2 regions of the Promicromonospora kroppenstedtii genome follow, and region 2 is predicted to be linked to the other one. Evidence: riboswitches for the same ligand, from Rfam matches in the RefSeq annotation. Region 2 holds a riboswitch; the other holds the start of a gene.
The links. A riboswitch is a leader RNA that binds a small molecule or an ion and turns the genes downstream of it on or off. The one in region 2 is predicted to bind S-adenosylmethionine.

Region 1 (7,323 bases), on a different contig from region 2:
TCGGCGACCACGAGCCCGTCGCCCATGGAGGCAGTGCCCTCCAGCGCCTCGACCAGCTCCAGCCGGGCACGGGCACCGGCCCGCTCGGTGGAGAGCACCACGTAGACCTCGGCGAGCACCCGCACGTCCTCGGGGTCGCGCCCGGCGGACAGCGCCGCGTCCCGCACGAGGCGGCGCAGCCGGACCGCGTGCGCGGCGTCGGTCACGGCGATCCGCGCGACGTCGGCGGTGCGGCCGGCCAGCGCCGCGCTGGCCTCGGAGCGCACGCGCACCACGACAGGCGGGGGCGTCCGCGGCAGCGGGGCGCCGCCGGCGGGACGGCCGCGGACGGCGAACCGGACGCCGTCGTGGTCCACGCGGAACCGGCCCTCGGCGTCGAGCTCCACGGCGCCCGCCCCGCCGCCGGGACGCCCGGTCCACACCCGCGTCACCGACTGGATGCCGAGCTCGACGCGGGTGGCCCAGGCGTCGTCGGACTCGGGCAGGGTGCCCTGCCGCACGGCCTGCCAGCCGGCCCGGCCGCTGCTCGCGCGGTCGATGCTGCTCAGCGCGAGGGCGGCGTGGGCCGCCTCGACATGGACCGTGTCGACGGCGGCGACCAGGCCGATCCCGGCCGTGACCCGTGCGGCGCGGGCCGCGGCGACGGCCGTGTCGAGGCGGCCGGTGACCTGGCTGCGGCCGGGGTGGAGCAGGAAGCCCTCGTCGAGGCTCACGAAGTCGAGCAGGCCGCGCTCAGCGGTCCGCACCAGGTGCAGGAACCGCTCGCCGTCGAACGGGCACGGGGCGATCGGGCCGCGTGCCCGGTGGGCACCGGGGCGGGCGCCGGCGGAGGTGAGGTCCACGCCGAGCACGACGGGACGGGACGAGAGGGCGGTGGCGGTCAGGGACGTGGGCTGCGGCGGGTACGGCACGGCGGGGCTCCGTTCGGGCTGCGGCTGCGCGACGGCACCCAGGTGGTCCCCGGGCTGCGTGCGGGTGCACGACGGCGACTGGGGTCGCCCGAGGGGCGTGGCTGCCGGAAGGCAGGAAAGAGACGTCCGGTCAGGAACGTGAGGGCCGGTTGCGGCCAGGGCTCGGCGCGAAGGCCGAGAGCAGGTCCGGGCGGCTGGCCGGTTGGGGCCGGTCAGCGCGCGGGGGTGGTGCGCGTCAGCGACAACACATGCTCGGGCGCGGGGCGGCACTCGCCGGCGCGCAAACGTTCCGGGTCGGCAGGGGCACGTGGACGGCGGGGGCAGCGCTCCGGGTCATCGTCGTTCTCCTCACCTGCTCGCCCATCGGCGAGCGACGCGTGTTGTCATCCGCCGACGGCGGTGGACCTGGTCCTCACCCGGGGCACCCACCCGCGCGGGGGGTTGCCGTCCGACCAGCCGGGGCTTCGTGTCGGAACTCATGACCTGCCGAAACTATCCACATTTTTCCGATCGGATTGATGCGGTAAATCTCGATGTCCAAGAAGATACGAATGGAACCCATAGAAGTCAACGATCTTTGCCCAGATCTCACATCCCGGGATCTGGTGGCTCGCGAAGGTGCGCTTCTACCCAGCCATCGGGCCGGTAACCTGCTGTGCTTCCCGGCCCAATGGCTGGGTAGAAGCGCACCTTGGGCCGGCACCCGCCAGTGGATGATCGGTCGCGCCGACGCGGTCGGGCCTCGTCGCCCCGGGGGCCTCGTCGCCCCGGACCAGCAGGCGACAGGCCAGTCCGACGGCGGGCGGGACCCGCGGCCGCACCCACGCCCCCGCCCCGAGAACGCGAAGTGCGCTTCTACCCAGCCATTGGGCCCGGAATCACGAGGTTTTTCGGGCCCAATGGCTGGGTAGAAGCGCACTTTCGCGCCGGCTCGCCGCGACTACGTCGTCAGCGCCCCCGCGGCGACGTGAGGAGCTCGATCTGGGAGAAGGCCCCTTCCTGGAGGAGCTCCAGGCGGACGGACGTGAGCGGCACTGGCTCGTCGAGCACGAACGGACGGAGCTGGCCCGGCCAGGGCCACTCCTCGCCGGAGCGCTCGTCGAGCACTCGGCCGTCGTCCCCGACCAGGCGCCATGCCGACGGCGGGGCCGTGCCATCCGTGCCCGAGGTCAGCGTGTAGGCACGCAGCAGCACACCCTCCGCGACGTCGGCGGCGGGCTGCCACTCCAGCGTGCCGTGGACGGCGGACGACGTCGCCAGCTCGCCGTCGGTCAGGCTCGGCAGCGCGCCCTCGGCCCCGTGCCAGGACCCAGCCGCGCGCAGCCACGGCCGAGGGCTGCCGGTCCCGGCACCGACGCCGTCGGACGAAGCCGCCGACGCTCCCTCGTCCTCGGCCCCGACGCCCTCGGACACCGCACCCCACCCCGTCGGCACGTCCGACAGTGTGAACCGCAGGGTCGCTCCCCCGACCAGGTCGCCGTTGTCGACCGACGGCCCGGCCACGGCCCGGCCGGCACCGGCACCGGCACCGGCACCGGCACCACCGACCTCCAGCCCCGCGACGTACCACCGCTCGGCGGCCCCGGGCGCCTCGATCACCAGGTCGCCGTCGGGCCGGTGCACCACCGCGCGCTCGAAGAGCGGCGACGTGACCGCCCACCGCGACGACCCGATCTCCAGCGGGTACAGCCCGAGCGCGGCCAGCACGTACCAGGCCGACATCTCGCCGTTGTCCTCGTCGCCGTGGTACCCCTGGCCGATGTCGTTGCCGGTCCAGAGCCGCGTCAGGATCTCGCGCACGACCTCCTGGGTGCGGTCCGGCCGCCCGGCGACCGACCACGTCCAGGCGATGTGGTGCGACACCTGGTTCGACTGCCCGAGCTGGCCCAGGCGCACGTCGCGCGCCTCGAACATCTCGTGGATCGGGTTGCCGTACGAGCCGGGCTTGTCGGCCCGCTCGGGCGCCGCGAAGAACCGCTCCAGCAGGCGTTCGAGACCGGCCCGACCGCCGTGCAGGGCGGCCAGCCCCGCGCCGTCGTGCACGGGGTGGAACAGGAAGTTCCACGCGTCCGACTCGGTGTAGTCGCCGCCCCACGCGTCCGGGTCGAACGGCGCCGGGTCGAACGCACCGTCCCGGCCACGTCCCCGGAAGAACCCGGTCGCGGCGTCGAAGAGGTGCACGTACCCGGCGGCGCTCTGCCGCAGGTAGGCGGCCTCGGAGCGCAGCGCGCGCCGGCGCTCGTCCGGGGTGCCGGGCGCGTCCGCGAGCGCCTGCGCCATCCGCGCCAGGCCGGCGTCGTTGATGTAGCCCTCCAGGCTCCACGACACCGACTCCTCGACGTCGCGCGGCACCCAGCCGTTGGTCAGCGCGAACTCCTGGCCCTTGCGGCCGACGCCGGAGCGGGTGGGCAGCGCCGTCGCGTTGCGCAGCCCGGCGTCATAGGTGCCGAGCGGGTCGGGCAGGTCGACGCCGCGCAGGTACAGGTCGGCGAAGGCGACGTCGGACGACGTGCCGGTCATCAGGTCGGCGTAGCCCGGCGACGACCAGCGGGCCACCCAGCCGCCCTCGCGGTACTGCTGCACGAACCCGTCGGCGAGCCGGGCCGCGATCTCGGGGTAGAGCAGCGCGTAGGCGGGCCAGCAGGTGCGGTAGGTGTCCCAGAACCCGTGGTTGACGAACATCTCGCCGGGCACGGCGGGTGCGCCGTCGAGCACGGGCGAGGCGTGCACGGGCGCGCCGTCCGCCCCGACCTCCGTGTAGGAGGACGGGTACAGGTTCAGCCGGTACAGGTTCGAGTAGAGCGTGACCTGCTGCTCCTCGGACGCGCCGTCGACGTCGAGCACGCCGAGCCGGTCCTCCCACTGCGTGCGGGCGGCGTCGGCGACCTCATCGAAGGCGCCGGACACCTCGCGCTCCAGTGCGAGCCGGGCCAGGTCCTCGCTGATGTACGACGTCGCCACGCGCACCTCGACCGTGCGTCCCGCCTCCGCATCACCTCCGGAGCCCAGCGCGACCGTCGCGTACGTCGCGTGGTCCCGCCCGCGGGCGCGGCCCGTGCGCAGCACCGGCGCGGAGATGCGGCCCACCACGTACATGCGGCTGCGGCCCACCGACAGGGGGCTGCCGTGGTCGCTCCAGCCGGTGAGCGTGCCGTCGTCGTGCACGGTGATCGACACGGGTGCGCCGTCCGCACCGGAGTCGCCCACGGCGTCGAACAGGAGGTGGCCCGTGCTCGCGTCGGGCGGAAAGGTGAAGCGCAGGACGCCGCCGTGGTCGGACGCCGCGACGGCCACGCGGGCGCCGCCGTCCAGCGCGACGTCGTAGCGGTGCGGGCGGGCGGTCTCGTCGTCGTGCGAGAAGCCGATCGAGCGGGCGGCCAGCCCGGCGTCGGGAACCTCGTCGCCGTCGGGCCCGGCGGGCACGAGGTGGAACGTGAGCTGGTCGCGGTCCCCCATCCAGGGGCTGGGCTCGTGGGAGATGCCGATGCCCTGCAGGCGCGGCCGGTTGTCCGGCCCGTTGTGCGCGGCCCAGGAGTAGAGCCAGCGCTCGGAGGCGCCGTCGGTCAGGGGCACCCACATGGTGAAGCCGTTGGGCACGGCGGCGGCGGGCACGTTGTTGCCGCGCGAGTACTCGCCCGAGGAGTGGGTGCCCCGGCGCGTGTCCACGAGGTCGGTGCGGCCGGTCACCACCCGCTCGGCGCGCGGCCCCACCGAGACCGTGTCGAGCCAGACCTCGCTCACGCCGCCGTCCGGCGCGGCGGTCACGACGGCGGCGGCGGTCACGCGGCGGCCCGGCAGCGCCTGCGCCACCGGGCTCAGGTCGACGCGCACGAGGTTCCAGTGGTCCGGCACCAGGATGCGCGCCTCCCCCTGGCCGAGGGCGGTCGCGAGCATGCCGTGCTGGTCGCGCAGCGCACGCCCGGACCCGGTCTGCGAGAGCCAGGTGCCGTCGTCGAGCCGCAGGTCGAGGGCGACGTAGGTGGAGCGGTAGGTGAGCTTCTCGTCAAGCACGGGCAGGACGGCGTAGCGCAGCTCGGCGCCGGCCTCCAGCGGCACGTCCAGGCCGTCGAGCAGCACCGTGCGGGCCGCGCCGTGGTGCCGCACCAGGTGGGCGTTCTCACTGGTCAGGCCGGCGCCGGGGCGGCCGGCGGGGACATGTGCGGGCCCGGTCACGCGGCCACCTCCCCGATCGGGTCGAGAACGGGCACGGGCGGTGCGGTGACGGCCGCGGGCGCGGCGACGTCGGTGTCGTAACGAATTGCGGTAGGCCTTTCTTCGTGGGCGGGGACCGCCCTGGTGTCGTACGGCTACGCGGACGCCGTCACTGGTCGGCGAGCAGCTTGTTGCACTCGCCGACCGCCGCGTCGAGGGCGTCCTGCGAGGTCAGGTCCCCGGCGATGGCCGCCGCGAACTGCTGGTTGATGATGGTGGTCATCTCCTCGCTGACCTCGACCGGCTGGAGCACCCGTGCCGTGGTGAGGTTGCTGAACGCGATGGCCTTGGCGTCGCCCTGGGGCGTGCCGTCGCTCTGGGACAGCTCCGGGTTCTCCTGCGAGGACGCCGTGGAGGGGAACACGCCGGGCACCTCGGCGGAGAACGCCTCCTGGTTGGCGGCGTTCGTGACGAACCTGGCCAGGGCCACCGCGGCGGGCAGGTGCTCCGACTCGTTCGAGACCGACAGCCCCTGCACGTACAGCGGGATGTCGCCCATGTACGGCGAGGCCACGATCTTGCCCTCCAGCGACGGGTTGCTCGCCACCGCGCTGTTGATGAAGTTGCCGCCGCCGGTCGACCAGGCCACCTTGCCGTCGGTGAAGAGCTGGCCGTTGCCGAGGTAGGCGTCGGTGAGCACGTCGTCCGGCAGGAGCCCCTCGGCGTAGGCGTCGCGGTAGACGTCCAGGAGCGCGGCCGCCTCCGGCGTGTTGAACGTGAACTCGGTGCCGTCGTCGGACAGCACGGGGATGCCGGCCGCCGCGAGGTCGCCCAGGCCGGGCTTCCGGCTCATGAGGTACCCACCGGTCGTGTCGTGCATGATCCGGGCCTGCGCGACGAGCTCGTCGAGGGTGGTCGGCGGGTTCGCCGGGTCGAGCCCCGCGTCCGCGAACAGCTCGGTGTTCCAGTAGTTCACGTCCGTGGTCAGGTACCAGGGGAACCCGTACGTGCCCTCCAGGCCCGCGTACCGGTAGGCCGCGAGCGCCCCGGGCACGTAGGTCTCCGCCAGGGCGTCGTCGACGGTGGTGACGTCGGTGAGCAGGCCTTCGCGCGCGAGCGAGAGCGCGAAGTCCGGCGGCAGGTTGATGACGTCGGGCAGCTCGCCCGCCGCTGCCTGTTCGAGCACCTTCTCCGAGTAGTTGTCGCCGGGCTGGTCGAGCCAGGTGACCTCGGTGCCGGGGTACTGCTTCTCGAAGGCGGCGATCACTCCCTCGACGTACTCCGTGTAGCGGGGCTGGAGCGCCCACGTCTGGAGCGTGACCGCGCCGGTCACGTCGCTCGTCGTATCCGCCCCGCCGTCCGGGTCCGTGGTGGCCGTGCCGTCGAGGCCGCAGCCGCTGAGCGCGGCCAGCATGGTCAGGGCGACTCCCGCCGCCCCGATCCTGGTGATGCTCATGACTGTTCCTTCCGGCAGAGGCGACATCGCCCCTGGGCTCTGTCCGGTGGTGCACGTGGTCGCCATGGCTCGACGAGCTCGCTCCAGCGAGGACCAAAGAGTCTTCGGCGGTTCCCTCCGGTGTCAAGACCGGAACGTCGCTCGTGTCAGACCTACAGTTCCCCGGCGTGAACTGTAGGTCTGACACGTCGCGGGCAGCGCGGGTGGGTTACGCCGGCGTGAAGCGCAGCGTGCGCACCTCGAACGGGCTGAGCTCGAGCGTCACCGTGCCGTCGGCCGTCAGGTCGACGGCGCCACCGTCCAGGTCGTCCTCGATGAGGGAGACTGTCCGGGCGCCGGTGACCCGCGCCGCCACCGTCACGGTGCCCGACGCGCGGCGGCCGTGCGCCTCGTAGACGCGCACCACGAGGTCACCCGACCGGTCGTCGGCGAGCTTGACGGCCGACAGCGTCACGCCGCCGCCCACGTGCACCAGCGGCTCGAACCCGGCAGCACCGCGCAGCTCCCGCGGACGCGCGCCGAACGTCGCGCCGGCCTCGGTCGCGACCGCGGTGTCCGCGCCGACGACCAGGCCGTACCGGTGGGTCTGGAGGCCCTGGTCGGTCTCCGGGTCGGGGAACCGCGGCGCGCGCAGGAGCGAGAGCCGCACCGTCGTGGTCACGCCCGGCACGCCCGGCGCCGGCGCCACGCCCTGGTCGGACACCTCGCGCGTGACGTCGTACGCGTAGGACGAGTCGTTGACGAACCCGACGCCGAAGCCCGGCTCCTCCGCGAGCACCCACCGGTGCATCGACGTCTCGAACT
Region 2 (7,323 bases):
TGCGTGAGGAACAGCGCCTCGCTGGTCTCCTGGAACTCGCTGCGCCGGTGCCCGCCGCGCACGGCGAGCGTCGCGGGGCGCACCCCGGCCGGCAGCGGCTTGCGGCCGGAGCCGCCAGGGTTCGCGTCCGCCGGGAACGCACCGGTGACGGTCACGCGGGACCCGCCGTCCAGGGCAGCCCGACGACCTTCCAGCCCCGCTGGTCACGGACGCCGTCGGCCCCGGGCGCACCCTCGAAGCCGTCCAGCACGTTGTACGCCGGCGCGATGCCCGATGCCGTGGCGAGCCGCGCCGCCGCGATCGAGCGCTGGCCGGAGCGGCACAGGAAGACGATCGGCCCGTCGGTCACGCCGGCCGCCCGGAGCTCCTCCAGGAACCGCGGGTTCGGCACACCCCCGGCCTGCACCCACTCGCTGAACACGGGCTGCTTCTCGAGCGTCGCCGTGTCGGGGATGCCGATCGTGCGCCACTCGCCCTGGGTGCGGACGTCCACGAGGACGGCGGACGGGTCGCCGGCCAGCAGCTCCCAGGCCTGCTCGGGCGTGATGTCGCCGGCGTAGCCCTCGGCGGGCCGGACGTCGATGCGCGCGGGGTCGCTCATGATGCTCCTCCATCGGTCGTGGCGGTAGCACCCTCGGCCGTCCTCCGCTGCTGCGGGGAACGCTGGGTTGCTGCGGCGTCGTCGTGCCACGTCACTCGGCCGCTCGGGATGGTCGCCGCCAACCCTACGACATGTGTCCGGTGGGTGGAACAGTGTCTCGACAGATAACCCGACCAATCTGGTGGGGAAGCCGATTCTCAGTACGGTGACGACCATGCCCGGGAACGAGGAACCGCTGACCGGTGGGAACATGTCCGAGGTCGTGCGCGTGGGGGACACCGTGCGGCGTTCCGCCGGGCCGTGGACGCCCACGGTCCACGCGTACCTGCGCCAGGTCCGGGACCGCGGCGTCACGGAGGTGCCGGAGCCGTTCGGGCTCGACGAGCGGGGGCGCGAGATCGTCTCGTTCCTCCCGGGCGACGTCCCGGGCTGGCCGGCCCCGGAGTGGCTCTGGTCCGAGGCGAACCTGCGCGACGCCGGGCGCCTCCTGCGCCGGCTCCACGACGCGTCCGTCGGCATCGACCCGCCGGGCGCCGTCTGGCGGCTACCCGCTCGCGAGCCGGCCGAGGTGATCTGCCACAACGACGCAGCGCCGTACAACATGGTGTTCCGCGCGGGCCGGCTCGCCGGCCTCATCGACGTGGACACGGCCTCACCTGGACCCCGCCTGTGGGACCTGGCCTACACCGCGTACCGCCTGGCCCCGTTCGCGGCGGACGCGTTCGCCGGGGTGTCCTACGAGGTCGGCCACCTGGATCCGCCGGTCCGGTTGGACGTGCTGGTCGATGCGTACGGAGCCGGGTGGTCACGCGTGGAGGTGCTCGGGGCGATGGCCGAGCGCCTGACGGACCTCGCCGCGTTCAGCGAGGCCAGGGCCGACGACGGCGGGCCGGCCGAGCTGCGCGAGCACGCCGCGATGTACCGCACGGACGCGGCCCGCGTCGCCGATCTCGCGGCCCGATCGGCTCGCCCAGCAGGTGGGACCAGCATCTGAGACATGCGTTGACAGGGCTTTTGCCCGCGGCACAGGATGGCCGCAGGTCATGAGCGCCAGCGTCAAGCCCCGGCTCGCTGGCCGGCAACCCTCCCTCCGCGGTGGGGTGCCCCGGGTGACGACCAGGCCGCGCGCACCCGCGCGCGGCAAGCGCGGGGGAACCTCCCCCAGGACTGTGCTGGAGGACGCCATGTCTGCTCCCACCATCAGCCGTGCCACCGCGGTGACCGGCCTCGCCCCGCTGCGGCCCGTGGTCGGCGGCGGCACGCTCGTTCCGCTCGTTGACGGCACCCAGGTCTCGTACGCGAACCTCGACGTCGCCGCGTCGGCCCCGGCGTTGCAGGCCGTCGCCGACCGCGTCACCCAGGTGCTGCCGCTGTACGCCAGCGTGCACCGCGGCGCCGGCTACCTCTCGCAGGTGAGCACGGCGCTGTACGAGACCGCCCGCCGCACCATCGGCGCGTTCGTCGGCGCCCGCGAGGACGACCTGACGATCGTCACGCGGAACACCACCGACTCCCTGAACCTCCTGGCAGGCTGCGTCCCCGCGCAGCCCGACGGCGAGCCCGGCCGCGTGCTGGTGCTCGACGTGGAGCACCACGCGAACCTGCTGCCCTGGCAGCGCACCACCGGCGCGACCGTGCTGACCGGCGGTGCCACCGTGGCCGCGACCGTCGCCCAGATCCGGGAGGAGCTGGCTGACGCCGCCGCGGACCGCCCGTTCGCTCTCCTGGCCCTGACCGGCGCCTCGAACGTGACGGGGGAGTCGCTCCCGATCGCCGAGATCGTCGCCGTCGCCCACGAGTTCGGCGCACGGGTGGTGCTCGACGGCGCCCAGCTCGTGCCGCACCGCCGCATCTCGCTGGAGTCGACCGGCGTCGACTACCTCGCCTTCTCCGGGCACAAGACCTACGCCCCGTTCGGCGCGGGCGTGCTGGTGGGCCGTCGCGACTGGCTCGACGCGGGCACGCCGTACCTCGCGGGCGGCGGCGCCGTCCGCCGCGTGCGGGTGGGCGGCACGGAGTGGCACGAGGGTCCCGCGCGCCACGAGGCCGGCTCGCCCAACGTGATCGGTGCGGTCGCCCTCGCGGCGGCGTGCGAGGAGCTCGCCGCGCTGGACCCTGCCGAGGTCGTCGCGCACGAGAACGCCCTCCGGCAGCGGCTCGTGTCCGGCCTGGAGGCCATCGACCGTGTCGAGGTCGTGCGGGTCTGGGCCGACGCCGTCGACCCCGTGGGCGTCGTGACCTTCACCGTGACCGGGTACGACCCGGGCCTCGTCGCCGCGTACCTGTCCGCGGAGCACGGCATCGGCGTGCGGGACGGGCGCTTCTGCGCGCACCCGCTGCTCGGCCGCCTCGGATTCGACGCCGGCGCGGTGCGTGCCTCGGTCGGTGTCGGCACCGCCGGCGAGGAGATCGAGCGGCTGATCGCCGCCGTCGGCAGCCTGGTGGCCGACGGCCCGCAGGCGGGATACGACGTCGTCGACGGGCTGTGGGTCGTGACCGACGACCCGCGTCCCGTGCCCGAGGGCTCGGGCCTGGCGGGCCTGCTGGCGACGGCCGCGCTCGGCTTCGACGAGGCGTTCGGCTGCCTCCCGGACGAGGACTGACAACTACAGCGCCAGCGCCACGCAGATGCCGCCCATCGTGAGGTCGAGGCCGATGCACCACAGCGCGAGCGAGCGGTTGACCACCACGTCGCGCCGGTAGTGCACCACGTCCCACCCCGCGTGCGCGGCGAGGGCGAGGCCCGCGAGGGCCAGTCCGACGCGTGGCTCCAGGAACAGGGCGACGGCGGCAACGCCGAAGAAGCCGGCCATCGCGGCGGCCTGCGGCCAGGTCGCGCTGCGGCCCCGGGCCAGCCCGATGCCGGTGAGCACGAGGCCCACGAGCACGAACGCGATCCAGCGTGGCGTGTCCAGCAGCTCGGACGTGACCGGGATCGCGGATGCCAGCAGCGCGACCAGCCACGCCGTCCAGCGCACTCCGGTCACCGCGGCGGCCAGGTAGCAGAGCGCCGCGACGCCGACGGCGGTGGTCGGGTCCTCGGCCACGGCGTCCTGCCAGGTGCCGCCGGCGATCGCCGTCCCGCTCACCAGCAGGCCGAAGCCGGTCAGCGCGCCGAGCACGACCCAGCCGGTGTTGGTGGGCCAGGTCCCGGTCCAGCGGCTGCGCCGTGCCGGGGCGGCCGCCTCGAAGGCCTCGGTCATGGTCCCGGTCTCCTCGTGTCCTCGTGCGCGGATACCCACTAGGGGTACCCAACCACGGGTCCTGGCGATGCGGAACCTCCTTCGGCCACGGCCGAACCCCGGGTCAGACGCACAGGCCCCTGCGGTGACCTGTGCCTCTGACAGGTCAGAGCGGGAAGGCCCGCGGGCCCGGGAGGGCCGACTCCAGTTGGGCTGCCAGCGCCAGCAGCGTGAGCTCGCCGCCCGGCCGGCCGATGATCTGCACCCCCATCGGCAGCCCGGCGGGCGCGTCGGCCGTGGGCTCGGTCCAGTGGGTCGGCACGGTGATCGCGGGCAGCCCGGCCACGTTCAGCATCGACGTCCACGGCGTGTACTGGCACTGCTGCTCGAAGTTCCGCTCGGGGTCCTCCGCGTCGTACCAGCCGATCGGTCGCGGCGTCAGCGCGAGGGCCGGGGTCATGACGGCGTCGTACGCGCTGACCTGCGCGACGAGCGAGCGCTCGAACCCGGTGAGGGTGCGCACCGCCTCGGCGAGCTGTCGCGCGGGGACGGTGCGGCCCGTGCGGATGAGCCACTGCGTCAGCGGCTCCAGCTTGTCCAGGGTCGCCGGGTCGTCGATCGGCACCGCCGACGCCCCGCCCATCCACAGGGTCCGGAACGCCGGCCCGTACTCGGGGGCCTCGGCCAGCGCGGTCTCGTCGATCTCGTGCCCGGCCCCGGCCAGGGCACGGACCCCGGCGTCCAGCGCGGCGCGCGCCTCGGGTGACACGACGATGTCGTAGAACCCGTCCCAGGCCGACGACGTGGTCACGCCGATCCGCGCGACACCCGCGCCCGCCGCGCCGGCGTCCGCCGGCAGCCCGGCCCGCTGCGCGGCCGCGAGGTAAGCCCCGGCGGCGTACGACGGCGCCCGCAGCGTGTACGGGTGCGCGACGTCGCCCCCGGCGCGCCTCGGCAGCATCGCCTCCAGCAGCAGGGCGGTGTCCGCCACGGTGCGAGCGATCGGGCCGTTCACCACGAGCCCGCCCAGCGAGTCGACGCCGCTGCCCGCCGGCAGCAGGCCCCGCGTGGGCTTGAGCCCCACGACGCCGCAGGCCGCCGCCGGGATGCGGATCGACCCGCCGCCGTCGGACCCGGGGGCGAACGGCAGCAGGCCCGCCGCCACCGCCGCGGCCGCGCCGCCGCTGGAGCCCCCGGCCCCGCGGGTCAGGTCCCACGGGGTGCGCGCGGGCGGTGCGCCCACCGGCTCGGTGTAGGCCGGGAAGCCCAGCTCGGGCGCGGTGGTCTTGCCCAGGCTGACGATGCCCGCGCCGTCGAGCACCCGGACGATCTCGTCGCTCTCCTCGGCCGGCGGCAGACCCGCGAAGGCGCGCGACCCGAAGCCGGTGGGCACGCCCGCCCGGTTCCACAGGTCCTTGTCCCCGGTCGGCAGGCCCCACAGACCGCCCGGCGTCGGGCCCGATCCGGCCGCTCGGGCCTCTTCGAGCTCCGCCGCGCGTTTGCGCGCCCGTTCGGGGGTGACGGTGACGAAGGCGCCGACCCGGGGGTTCAGCCGGTCGACCCGGTTCAGGAAGTGCTCGGTCACCTCGGTGGGAGTGAGCTCTCCGGCGGCAAGGAGGTCGCGGAGCTCGACGGCGGTCCGCTCGTGCAGGGCATCCATGTCGCCAGGCTAGGCGCTCGCCACTCCAGCCCCGATGGAATGTCGCTTATGTCTCACCCGCTCTACAGGGGAATCAGGCAAATTCATGAACATGTCGGCCGGCGGGCGACGACCTGACCTGCGGTGATGTTCAAAGTTGCGTTCGAATTGCGTTCGGTTGCACTAAATCCCACCGCGCAGAATGCGCTTCTGCGGCATATGTTCTTGGAGTGCTGGCACCTTTGCGCCGCGCCGACGATGCGCGCCCTTGGTGCCCGAAAAGATCTCGAAGGGGGAGAGCAATGACATTCTTCAATACGGCACTCGTCGTGCCGAACCAGGTCGACTGGCTGGCGCCGCTCACCAATGCGCTCAGCTCGATCGCGAGCTTCATCCCGAAGCTCCTCGTGTTCCTTGTCGTATTCCTCATCGGGTACTTCATCGCCAAGGCGATCGCCCGGTTCGTGGGGATGATCCTGACGCGCGTCGGCTTCAACAAGGTGCTTGAGCGGGCGGGGGCGAACCGGCTGCTCGCCGGGTCGGGCATCGAGCCGATCGCGCTGCTCACGAAGATCATCTACTACTTCATCCTGCTGATCACGCTGCAGCTCGCGCTGAGCGCCTTCGGACCCACCAACCCGGTGAGCGCGATCGTCAACCAGATCGTGGCGTGGCTCCCGAGCCTCGTGGTCGCGATCGTCATCGTGGTGATCGCCGGAGCCATCGCGAATGCCGTGAAGGACCTTCTCCTGAACACCATGAGGGGTGTTTCCTACGGCTCGCTGGTGGCGAAGACGGTCTCGTTCCTCATCATCGCGCTCGGTGTTATCGCCGCCGTGAACCAGATCGGTATCGGCACCACGGTGACAATGCCCGTCCTCGTGGCATTCCTGGCCACCGTGGCCGGCATTCTGATCGTCGGTGTCGGCGGTGCGCTGATCGGCCCCATGCGTTCCCGGGTCGAGGGTTTCCTGGGCAACCTTTCGGAAGGTTCGGCGGCCCCCGCCGCGGAACCGAACGGCGCGCCCGCCGCCCCGCCGGCCACGGGTACGTTCGCCCCGCCGTCGCGCGACCTCTGACCGCCTGACCCGCGGACAGCCACGACGACGCCGGGGTCGCACCGTCTCAGACACGGTGCGACCCCGGCGTCGTGCTGTCCGGGCTCAGTACTCGCGGTCGTCCTGGACCGAGGTCACCCGGGTCCCGTCGGTGCCGGCCGACCAGTCCTTGTTGTCCGACGTCACGCCCGGGCCGTCGTTCCAGTCGTGACCGTTGTTCCAGTCGTGACCGTCCGTGCCGTTGGACCACGGGTGCCCGGCCGGGACGGACGTGACGCGGGTGCCGTCCGTGTCGTTGTCCCACGGATGGCCCGCCGGGACCGGATGGCCCGCCGGGACCGACGTCACGCGGGTCCCGTCCGTGCCGTACTCTCGGTCGGCGGCGGTGGCGGTGGCCGCACCGAGCACGGCGGCGGCAGTCGTGAGCAGGGCCGCGGCACCAGCGGCGGCGACCCGTACGAACTTCGTCATCGTGAACCTCCTTCGTGGCCGGAGGGCTCGTCCCTCCGGCCCGGTCCACGCTGCGTCACCCGCGGACGGGCCTCAACGTCCTTTGGGCGACGCCGAATGTGTCCCGCCAGACGCGACTCCCTTCGAGGCCTAAGTTTCTTCGCTTTCCAGCACCGGAAAGCGAAGAAACTTAGGCCTCAAAGGGGAGCCCCCGGCGGCCAGGTCCTGCCGCCGTCAGCCCTGCCGCCGTCAGTCCCGGCTCAGCAGTTCCCGGGCCTCGCCCAGCACCTCGGCGAGCCGCACCAGATCCGGGTCGTCCTCGGTCGGCTGGATCGCCACCGTGTCCGCGCCTGCCGCGCCGAGCCGGCGCACGCCCTCGGCCAGCGCCAGGGC

Region 1: it holds a riboswitch for S-adenosylmethionine, as region 2 does, so the genes downstream of both, ACH47X_RS03410 (LLM class flavin-dependent oxidoreductase) here and ACH47X_RS15325 (aminotransferase class V-fold PLP-dependent enzyme) in region 2, are expected to answer to the same signal.

What each region holds. Positions count from the first base shown of each region.
Region 1 is NZ_JBIRYI010000001.1:780,009-787,331, reverse strand. Features, by position in the region: gene ACH47X_RS03410 (LLM class flavin-dependent oxidoreductase) at 1-911, opposite strand, end outside; SAM riboswitch class IV at 1,284-1,395, opposite strand; gene ACH47X_RS03405 (GH92 family glycosyl hydrolase) at 1,860-5,084, opposite strand; gene ACH47X_RS03400 (ABC transporter substrate-binding protein) at 5,233-6,519, opposite strand; gene ACH47X_RS03395 (alpha-mannosidase) at 6,728-7,323, opposite strand, start outside.
Region 2 is NZ_JBIRYI010000009.1:22,880-30,202, forward strand. Features, by position in the region: gene ACH47X_RS15310 (O-succinylhomoserine sulfhydrylase) at 1-155, opposite strand, end outside; gene ACH47X_RS15315 (rhodanese-like domain-containing protein) at 152-601, opposite strand; gene ACH47X_RS15320 (phosphotransferase) at 816-1,595, shown strand; SAM riboswitch class IV at 1,641-1,754, shown strand; gene ACH47X_RS15325 (aminotransferase class V-fold PLP-dependent enzyme) at 1,786-3,204, shown strand; gene ACH47X_RS15330 (hypothetical protein) at 3,208-3,804, opposite strand; gene ACH47X_RS15335 (amidase) at 3,950-5,443, opposite strand; gene ACH47X_RS15340 (mechanosensitive ion channel family protein) at 5,653-6,501, shown strand; gene ACH47X_RS15345 (hypothetical protein) at 6,586-6,951, opposite strand; gene ACH47X_RS15350 (LLM class flavin-dependent oxidoreductase) at 7,180-7,323, opposite strand, start outside.